3 regions of the Streptomyces sp. NPDC047706 genome follow, and region 3 is predicted to be linked to each of the others. Evidence: riboswitches for the same ligand, from Rfam matches in the RefSeq annotation. Region 3 holds a riboswitch; each other region holds the start of a gene.
The links. A riboswitch is a leader RNA that binds a small molecule or an ion and turns the genes downstream of it on or off. The one in region 3 is predicted to bind thiamine pyrophosphate.
Positions count from the first base shown of each region.

Region 1: another riboswitch for thiamine pyrophosphate. It lies ahead of thiO (glycine oxidase ThiO); the one in region 3 lies ahead of ACGF8A_RS09185 (thiamine ABC transporter substrate binding subunit).
Region 2: another riboswitch for thiamine pyrophosphate. It lies ahead of thiC (phosphomethylpyrimidine synthase ThiC); the one in region 3 lies ahead of ACGF8A_RS09185 (thiamine ABC transporter substrate binding subunit).

Region 1 is NZ_JBIDCW010000010.1:93,468-96,705, forward strand. Features, by position in the region: gene thiS (sulfur carrier protein ThiS) at 1-126, opposite strand, end outside; gene thiO (glycine oxidase ThiO) at 123-1,289, opposite strand; TPP riboswitch at 1,286-1,399, opposite strand; gene ACGF8A_RS14465 (hypothetical protein) at 1,452-1,790, shown strand; gene ACGF8A_RS14470 (NAD(P)/FAD-dependent oxidoreductase) at 1,871-3,088, shown strand; gene ACGF8A_RS14475 (Rv2175c family DNA-binding protein) at 3,166-3,238, shown strand, end outside.
Region 2 is NZ_JBIDCW010000039.1:34,617-37,854, reverse strand. Features, by position in the region: gene thiC (phosphomethylpyrimidine synthase ThiC) at 77-1,873, opposite strand; TPP riboswitch at 1,867-2,056, opposite strand.
Region 3 is NZ_JBIDCW010000006.1:93,677-96,914, reverse strand. Features, by position in the region: gene ACGF8A_RS09195 (FAD-dependent monooxygenase) at 1-18, shown strand, start outside; gene rlmN (23S rRNA (adenine(2503)-C(2))-methyltransferase RlmN) at 310-1,416, shown strand; TPP riboswitch at 1,438-1,556, shown strand; gene ACGF8A_RS09185 (thiamine ABC transporter substrate binding subunit) at 1,680-2,750, shown strand; gene ACGF8A_RS09180 (ABC transporter permease) at 2,726-3,238, shown strand, end outside.

The DNA.
Region 1 (3,238 bases), on a different contig from region 3:
CGGGACGACGGTTTCGTTGAGGGCGGCGGCCACTCCGGAGGGCGCCGCGGTGAGGGTGCGTACGAGGGCGTCGAGAGCCGTCCCGTCGGCGATCCGGCGGGGCTCCCCGTTGACGGAGATGATCATGCGGGCTGCTCCGTGAGTGCGGCGCTGAAGCGCTTCGGCGTGAAGGGACGGGCCTCGTCCGGAAGTTCACCGGTCGTCAGGACGTGCGCCATGGCGTCACCGGTCACCGGGGTGAGCAGGACGCCGTTGCGGTAGTGGCCGGTGGCCAGCAGCAGACCGTCCAGCCCCGTAGGTCCGAGCAGGGGCGCGTTGTCGGGCGAGCCGGGCCGCAGGCCCGCCCTGGTCTCCGTCAGCGGCAGCTCGGTGAGCCCCGGGACGAGCTCGTGCGCGTCGCGCAGCAGCTCGTACACGCCCCCGGCGGTGACCGTCGTGTCCCAGCCCAGCTCCTCGCTGGTGGCGCCGACGACCAGCTCACCGCTCGTCCGCGGCACCAGGTAGACGTGGCTGCCGCGGACCACCGCGCGCACGGTGCGGCTCAGGAACGGCGCGAGGCGCGCCGGCACGGTCAGCCGCAGCACCTGCCCCTTGACCGGCCGCACGGGCGGCACTGCGGCGTCCGGGACGCCCGCGAGCCGCCCGCTGAGGCTGCCGGCGGCGAGCACCACCTGCGCGGCGGCCAGCTCGCCCCCCGCGCGCGTGACGACGCCCGTCGCCCGCTCCCGGACGACCAGCAGCCGCTCGGCCCACTCCCGGTGGAAGACGACACCCGCCCGCTCACAGGCGGCCACGAGGGCCGCCGCGAGCCGCCGCGGATCGATCTGGTGGTCGCCGTCCACCCGCAGCCCGCCGCGCACACCCGGCGCCAGCATCGGCTCCAGGCGGCGGCAGTCCCGGCCCGACAGCCACTCGGAGTCGAGCCCCGTGTGCCGTTGCAGGGCGTGCAGTTCGCGCAGATGGGCGCGGTCGTCGGCGTCCAGCGCGACGGCGAGGGTGCCGCAGCGGCGGTAGCCGAGGTCGTGACCGGTGAGGTCGGTGAGTTCGGCCGCGAAATCCGGATAGCGGCGGGCCGACGCGAGGTTCAGACCGAGCAGGGTCTGCTCGCCGTAGTGGAGTTCCGTGACGGCGGCCAGCATGCCGGCCGCCACCTGGGCGGCCCCGCCGCCCGGTTCCGGGTCCACCACGGCGGTGGCGAGTCCGCGCTGCGCGGCACGCCAGGCCGTGACCAGACCGATGATTCCGCCCCCGATGACGAGGACGTCCGAGGTGCGTGCAGAAGACGACACGGGTACCGCGCCCCTCCCTTCGCCGGCATGACCCGGATCAGGTTCGTACGGTCGGAGGCCGCCCAGCCTCCCTCTCAGCCCGGTGCGTCCGGGCTCCCGCGAGTGCTTTACGGTGGCCACCCTAGCTCTTGACTCCGCCCCTCTGTAAGGGAGCCGCCTGGCATGCCCCGCTCACTGGACGGCCTCGTCCTCGCTCCCGTCGCCGACCAGGCCCCGGGCCAGGTGGGTACGCGCACCCGGTTCACGTACCACGAGGAGGACGGCGAGGTCTGGGCCGAGTACGCGGGTGGGGACGTCGTCCGCGGGTACCTCGTGGGGACGCGCGCGGGGGACCGGCTGGACTTCCGGTACGTGCAGCTCAAGCGGGACGGGACGACGTCCTCGGGGCACTGTGTGTCGGCCGTCGTGGAACTGCCGGACGGGCGGGTCCGGCTGGAGGAGAGCTGGGAGTGGGAGTCGCAGGCCGGCAGCGGGACGAGCGCGGTCGAGCAGCTCGGCTAGCGGTGGCCCGTGGCACGGGGGACCGCGCAACGGGCACCGCCCCCCTTACTGACAAACTGTCAGGTGTCTATGGTGATCAGGTGAGCGAGCAGACGAGGGCACAGGCGCGGCGCGTGGTCGTCGTGGGCGCGGGCATGGCCGGGGTGCAGACCGCGGTCGCCCTGCGGGAACAGGGCTTCGACGGCGCGGTGACGCTGATCGGCGCCGAGCCCCACCAGCCGTACGACCGGCCGCCGCTGTCCAAGGCGGTCCTGCTCGGCACGGCCGAGCACTCCGCCTTCGACGTCGACTTCGAGGCGCTCGGCATCGAGCTGCACCTCGGGCGTGAGATGACCGGTGTGCGCCCCGGTGACCACGAGCTGGACACCGAGGCCGGGCCGGTGCCGTACGACGTGCTGGTCCTGGCCACCGGAGCGGAACCCGTCACCCTGCCCGGCGCCGAGGGCGTCCCGGGCGTGCACCTGCTGCGTACCCTGGACGACGCCGAGCGGCTGCGGCCGGTGCTCGCCCGGCAGCACGACATCGTGGTCGTCGGCGCGGGCTGGATCGGCGCGGAGTTCGCCACCGCCGCCCGGGAGGCGGGCTGCGCGGTGACCGTCGTCGAGGCCGCGGACCGTCCCCTCGCCGGGGCGCTGCCCGCCGACGTGGCCGCGCCGATGAGCGCCTGGTACGCCGACAGCGGCGCCGTCCTCCGCACGCACGCGCGCGTGGAGCGGGTCGAGCCCGGGGCGGTCGTCCTGGACGACGGATCGCGGGTACCCGCCGGCGCCGTCGTGGTCGGCATCGGCGCCCGGCCCGCCACACGCAGGCTCGCCGGCTCCGGCATCGAGCTCGGCCGGCACGGGGAGGTCCTGGCCGACGACCACCTGCGCACCTCGGCGCCGGACGTCTACGCCGTGGGTGACTGCGCGTCCTTCCCCTCGGCGCGGTACGGCGAGCGGCTGATGGTGCACCACTGGGACAACGCCCTGCAGGGCCCCCGCACGATCGCGGCGAACATCATCGGCGAGGCACCGGCCGTCTACGACCCGGTCCCGTACTTCTGGTCAGAGCAGTTCGGGCGCTTCGTCCAGTACGCCGGGCACCACGCGTGCGCCGACGCCACCGTGTGGCGCGGAGACCCGGCGGGGCCCGCCTGGTCGGTGTGCTGGCTGCGGGAGGGCCGGCTGGTCGCCCTGCTCGCCGTGGGCCGCCCTCGGGACCTGGCGCAGGGCCGGCGGCTGATCGAGGCCGCGGCCGCGATGAGCCCGGAGCTGCTCGCCGACCCGGCGCGCCCGCTGAAGGCGGCCACGGCCTAACGCGTCGCCGCAGGTCAAAGGGGTTGGTGGGCGGGGCTGACTTCCGAGTGTCAGTGGGGGATGGCAGGCTTGTTCCCGTGACCGAGATTGACGCAAAGATCGATGCTCTCGTCCCCGCCTGGCTCGCCCTCCCCGACATCGCCGAAATGC
Region 2 (3,238 bases), on a different contig from region 3:
CGGCGTGCTGTCGGGTGCGGGCTGGACCGAGACGATGACGGGGCCGCAGGCCAGCGCCCCCGTCCCATCGGCCGGGTCAGTCCGCGATCGGCAGATACACCCGGTTGCCTGCCGCCGCGAACTCCTTCGACTTCTCGGCCATGCCCTGCTCGATCTCCGCCTGCGTGCCGCCGTGTTCACGGCGGATGTCCTGGGAGATCTTCATCGAGCAGAACTTCGGTCCGCACATCGAGCAGAAGTGTGCCGTCTTGGCGGGCTCGGCCGGGAGGGTCTCGTCATGGAACTCACGGGCTGTGTCCGGGTCGAGGGCGAGGTTGAACTGGTCCTCCCAGCGGAACTCGAAGCGGGCGTCGGACAGCGCGTCGTCCCATTCCTGCGCACCCGGGTGCCCCTTGGCGAGATCGGCCGCGTGGGCCGCGATCTTGTAGGTGATGACGCCGGTCTTGACGTCGTCACGGTTGGGCAGGCCCAGGTGTTCCTTGGGCGTGACGTAGCAGAGCATGGCCGTGCCCCACCAGGCGATCATCGCGGCGCCGATACCCGAAGTGATGTGGTCGTACGCCGGCGCGATGTCCGTCGTCAGCGGGCCGAGGGTATAGAACGGAGCTTCATCGCAGATCTCCTGCTGAAGGTCGATGTTCTCCTTGATCTTGTGCATCGGGACATGTCCCGGGCCTTCGATCATGGTCTGTACGTGGAAACGCTTCGCGATCCGGTTGAGTTCCCCGAGAGTGCGCAGTTCCGCGAACTGCGCCGCGTCGTTGGCGTCCGCGATCGAGCCGGGCCTCAGGCCGTCGCCGAGCGAGTACGTGACGTCGTAGGCGGCGAGGATCTCGCACAGTTCCTGGAAGTTCTCGTACAGGAACGATTCCTTGTGGTGGGCCAGGCACCACGCCGCCATGATCGAGCCGCCGCGCGAGACGATCCCGGTCTTGCGGTTCGCCGTCAGCGGCACATACGCCAGACGCACGCCCGCGTGGACCGTCATGTAGTCCACGCCCTGCTCGGCCTGCTCGATGACCGTGTCCTTGTAGATCTCCCAGGTCAGCGCCTCGGCCCGGCCGTCGACCTTCTCCAGAGCCTGGTAGAGCGGCACCGTGCCGATGGGGACGGGGGAGTTGCGCAGCACCCACTCGCGCGTGGTGTGGATGTTGCGGCCCGTGGACAGGTCCATGACCGTGTCGGCGCCCCAACGGGTCGCCCAGGTCATCTTCTCGACCTCCTCCTCGATGGAGGACGTGACCGCCGAGTTGCCGATGTTGGCGTTGACCTTCACCAGGAACCGCTTGCCGATGATCATCGGCTCGATCTCCGGGTGGTTCACGTTCGCGGGCAGAACGGCCCGCCCCTCAGCGATCTCCTCACGCACGACCTCGGGCGAGACGTTCTCCCGGATGGCCACGTACTCCATCTCGGGCGTGATCTCCCCCCGTCGTGCATACGCGAGCTGCGTGACCGCCTGACCGTCCCGGCTGCGACGCGGCAGGCGCGGGCGGCCCGGGAAAACAGCGTCGAGGTTGCGCAGCCCGCCACGCGGCGACGTGTGCTTGATCCCGTCGTCCTCGGGACGGACGGGACGGCCCGCGTACTCCTCGGTGTCGCCGCGGGAGATGATCCAGTTCTCCCGCAGCGGTGACAGACCGCGGCGGACGTCGGTTTCGACGAGTGGATCGGTGTACGGGCCTGATGTGTCGTACAGCGTGACCGACTGCCCGTTGGTGAGGTGCACCTGACGGACCGGCACATGCAGGTCGGGGCGGGAGCCCTCGACGTACGCCTTGTGCCAGCCGATGGACTTCCCGGCCTCCCCGTTGATCGCGTCCTCGGTCGCGTTCTGGGTGGAGGCAGGCGTGCGTGCGTCCTTGTTGGCCATGAGACCGATCTCCCTACGCCGGCATTACCCGGTAACAGGTTCGGCGGTCGACGCAGCGGTTTCCGTCTGTCGGCGTTTCATGGGAAACATCACTCGTGCCGAGTCACGTTCCACGTGAAACATCGCGAAGACGGAGGTCAGCGCCCTCTCAGCCCGGTGCTCCGAGCTCCCGCGTTTACAAAGGTGCCCCCACGCTAGCGTCAATTCGGGCGCGGTGAACAGAGGGCCCCAGCCGTTCTTGCGATGATCGGTCGGTGACCTCGAATCAGCAGCCCCCGTTCCCGCCGCAGGAACCGCCGCGCGGAACCGGCTCCGGCACGGGGTCGGAACGCGGCTCAGATGTGGTCGGGGGTGGCACCGCTCCGGGCAGGGGGCCCGATATGGGCCGAGGTGCGCCTGGGGCGGGGCGGGGGGACGCTTCTGGCGGTGGCCGGGGCGGTGCCGCCCCTGGCATGGGGCAAGGGAATACTCCGGGTCGTGGCCGGGGTGGTCCTTTCGGCATGGGTGTAGGTGGCATCGGCGTGAGTGACATGGGCGTGGGTGGCGGATCCGGCTCGGGTCCGCGTGAGCGGGCTGACTTCGGACCGGGCTTCGGGCCGGGGGGCGGGCCTGGCGACCGGTCGGGCTACGGGCCGGGGGGCGGGCCTGGCGACCCGTCGGGCTACGGTGCGGGAGAGGGGTCACGGTTCGGCTCGGGTGGCGGACCCGGCTTCGACTCGCCTGGTGGGTCGGGCCTGGCGTCGGGTGGCGAACCCCGCTTCGGCTCAGGAGGGGCTCCCGGCTCGGGTTCGGATGGCGGGTCGGGCTTCGGGCAGGATGGATCCGCCTCCGGAGTGGGCTCGGGTGGCCGGCGCGAGCACGGGGCCGGTGCCGGGGGCGTGCCCGGGCAGGGCCCCGGTACCGGGGACGGACTGGAGCGTGCTGCTGCCGCGGATGGTGGCCGGGGCCACGGGTTTGGAGAGGCCGGTGGCTACGGCCACGGCGGTGGTTCTGACCAGGGCAGTGGACAGGACTGGGGCAGTGATCAGGGCCAGGGCAGTGGACAGGACTGGGGCAGTGATCAGGGCCAGGGCAGTGGACAGGACTGGGGCAGTGATCAGAGCCAGGGCAATGGACAGGGCTGGGGCAGTGATCAGAGCCAGGGCAATGGACAGGGCTGGGGCAGTGATCAGAGCCAGGGCAATGGACAGGGCTGGGGCGGTGGGCACGGCCACGGTGAGGGTCGCGGCCACTCCGGGCCGGGTGGAGACCGATCACACGGCCTTGGGCCCGGCGGCGGCCAACAAGGTTCGGGCAGCGGACAGGGGCCCGGCAGTGGCCAAGGACGCGGCCACGGGCACGACGACGGCCCGGGACACGGCTCCG
Region 3 (3,238 bases):
CAGGTCTTCGGGCCCTGACTCGTACTCGGCACGCCCTTGACGCTCTCCCGCGTCGACCGCACGGCGGTCGGTCACCCGCACCGGACGACGACCGGCGGGCCGCACAACCCAGGTGGAGGTCCTTCCGGGCGGCTGCTGCAGCCGTGGAGCGGCGGGCAAGGTGCAGCGGTCAGGATGCGCGGCCCCGTCTGCCGGGCCGACACCGGGCGTCCGAGGGCGCTCGGCGACGACCGGTGACAGCTGCCGACGACCGTCGTAGCCGGCGGCAGCCGCAGGTCACCCAAGTGGATCTGCGACACTGGTACAGCCATGCCTAAGCCCGGAGAACTCACATTCGTCGCCCCCCGCGGAGCCAAGAAGCCGCCGCGGCATCTTGCCGATCTCACGCCTGCGGAGCGCAAGGACGCTGTTGCCGAGATCGGTGAGAAGCCGTTCCGTGCCAAGCAGCTCTCGCAGCACTACTTCGCGCGGTACGCGCACGATCCGGAGCAGTGGACCGACATCCCGGCCGGGTCGCGGGGGAGGCTGCGGGAGGCGTTGCTGCCCGAGCTGATGACCGTCGTGCGGCATCTGTCGACGGACGAGGGCACCACCCGTAAGACGCTGTGGCGGCTGTTCGACGGGACGCTCGTGGAGTCGGTGCTGATGCGCTACCCGGACCGGGTGACCATGTGCATCAGCTCGCAGGCGGGCTGCGGGATGAACTGCCCGTTCTGCGCCACCGGGCAGGCCGGGCTCGACCGCAACCTGTCCACCGCCGAGATCGTCCACCAGATCGTGGACGGCATGCGGGCGCTGCGCGACGGCGAGGTGCCCGGCGGGCCCTCGCGGCTGTCGAACATCGTCTTCATGGGCATGGGCGAGCCCCTGGCCAACTACAAGCGCGTCGTCGGTGCCATCCGCGCGCTCACCGACCCCGAGCCGGACGGGCTCGGGCTGTCGCAGCGCGGGATCACCGTCTCGACCGTCGGACTGGTGCCGGCGATCCACCGCTTCGCCGACGAGGGCTTCAAGTGCCGGCTGGCGATCTCGCTGCACGCCCCGGACGACGAGCTGCGCGACACCCTCGTGCCCGTGAACACGCGCTGGAAGGTGCGCGAGGTGCTCGACGCCGGGTTCGACTACGTCCAGAGGTCCGGGCGGCGGCTGTCCATCGAGTACGCGTTGATCCGGGACATCAACGACCAGGCCTGGCGCGGTGACCGGCTCGGCCGGCTGCTCAAGGGCAAGCCCGTGCACGTCAACCTCATCCCGCTGAACCCGACCCCGGGCTCCAAGTGGACCGCGTCCCGGCCCGAGGACGAGAAGGCGTTCGTGGAGGCCATCGCCGCCCATGGTGTACCGGTCACGATCCGGGACACCCGTGGTCAGGAGATCGACGGGGCGTGTGGTCAGCTCGCGGCCACCGAGCGGTAGTCTGACGCCGTACACATCTTCATATTCCGGCAGGGGAGCGCCACAGCGCTGAGAGTGCGGCAGCCATATCTTGGGTGGGCCGCAGACCCTCTGAACCTCGCCCAGGTCATTCTGGGTAGGGAGATCGGTCGTCACTCGAGCTGTTGCGCCCTGCCCGGGAACCCGTTCCAGGTCCCGGGCAGGGCCGCGTCTCTTCCTGGTCACCCAGGAGGAAATCAGTGAGCAACACCAGGAAGTTCACAGCCGTCGTCGTCGGGCTGGGCATGGTCACGCTGTCCGCGTGCGGGGCCTCGGGATCCGGCGGTGAAGGCTCGGACTCCAAGACGGTCACCCTCGTCAGCCACGACTCGTGGGCCGTGTCCAAGAGCGTGATCGCCGCCTTCGAGAAGCAGTCCGGCTACCACATCAAGGTCCTCAAGGACGGCGACGCCGGCCAGGCCGTCAACAAGGCCGTCCTGACCAAGGACAACCCGCAGGGCGACGTCCTCTTCGGCGTCGACAACACCCTGCTGTCCCGCGCGCTCGACAACGGCCTCTTCCAGCCGTACGAGGCGAAGGACGCCGACCTGGTCAAGCCGGAGTACCGGGCCGACCAGGAGCAGCACCGCGTCACCCCCGTCGACACCGGCGACATCTGCGTCAACTACGACAAGGCCTGGTTCGGCGAGCGCAAGCTGGACCCGCCGAAGACCCTCGACGACCTGGCCGACCCGGCGTACAAGAATCTCCTCGTCACCGAGAACGCCGCCACCTCCTCACCCGGCCTCGGCTTCCTGCTCGGCACGGCCGCGAAGTACGGCGATGGGGGCACCTCCCGCTCCAGCGGAGCCGAGAGCGGGGGAGGCTGGGAGGACTACTGGAAGAAGCTCAAGGCCAACGGTGTGAAGGTCGTGGACGGCTGGGAGCAGGCCTACAACGAGGAGTTCTCCGGTTCCGCCAGCGGCAGGAAGGCGGGCGGCGACCGGCCGCTGGTCGTGTCGTACGCCTCCTCGCCCCCCGCCGAGGTCGTCTTCGCCGATCCGAAGCCCAAGACCGCGCCCACCGGCGTGGCCATGGGCACCTGCTTCCGGCAGGTCGAGTACGCCGGGCTGCTGAACAACGCGAAGAACCCCGAGGGCGGCAAGGCGCTGCTCGACTTCATGCTCACCAAGCAGTTCCAGGACGACATGCCGCTGAACATGTTCGTCTACCCGGTGCGCGAGGGGGCCCAGGTGCCCGCGGAGTTCGTGAAGTACGGCCCGCAGGCCGAGGACCCCGGGACCCTGGACCCGGCGAAGATCGCCGAAAACCGTGACGAGTGGGTCAAGTCGTGGACGTCGCTCGTACTCAAGTAGCCGCCAGGGCCCGCGGGAACGCGGCGCGGCTCGGGCTTCTCGCCCTGCCCGTCGCGTTCTTCGCCGTCTTCTTCGCCTATCCCGTCGCCGCGATCGTCGGCCGTGGGCTGAAGGCCGACGGGAGCTGGCAGTTCGGGCGGATCGCCGACGTCCTCGCCCAGTCCGGCATCCGGCACGTCCTGTGGTTCACCACCTGGCAGGCGCTCGCCTCGACCGCGCTGACGCTGCTGATCGCGCTGCCCGGCGCGTATGTGTTCGCCCGCTTCGACTTCCCCGGCAAGCAGGTGCTGCGGGCGGTCGTGACCGTGCCGTTCGTGCTGCCGACCGTCGTGGTCGGCACGGCGTTCCTGGCGCTGGTCGGGCGCGGCGGGCTGCTGGACGACCTCTGGGGCGTACGGCTGGACACCACGGTGTGGGCGATCCTGCTCGCGCACGTCTTTTTCAACTACGCGGTCGTCGTACGCACGGTCGGCGGGCTCTGGGCGCAA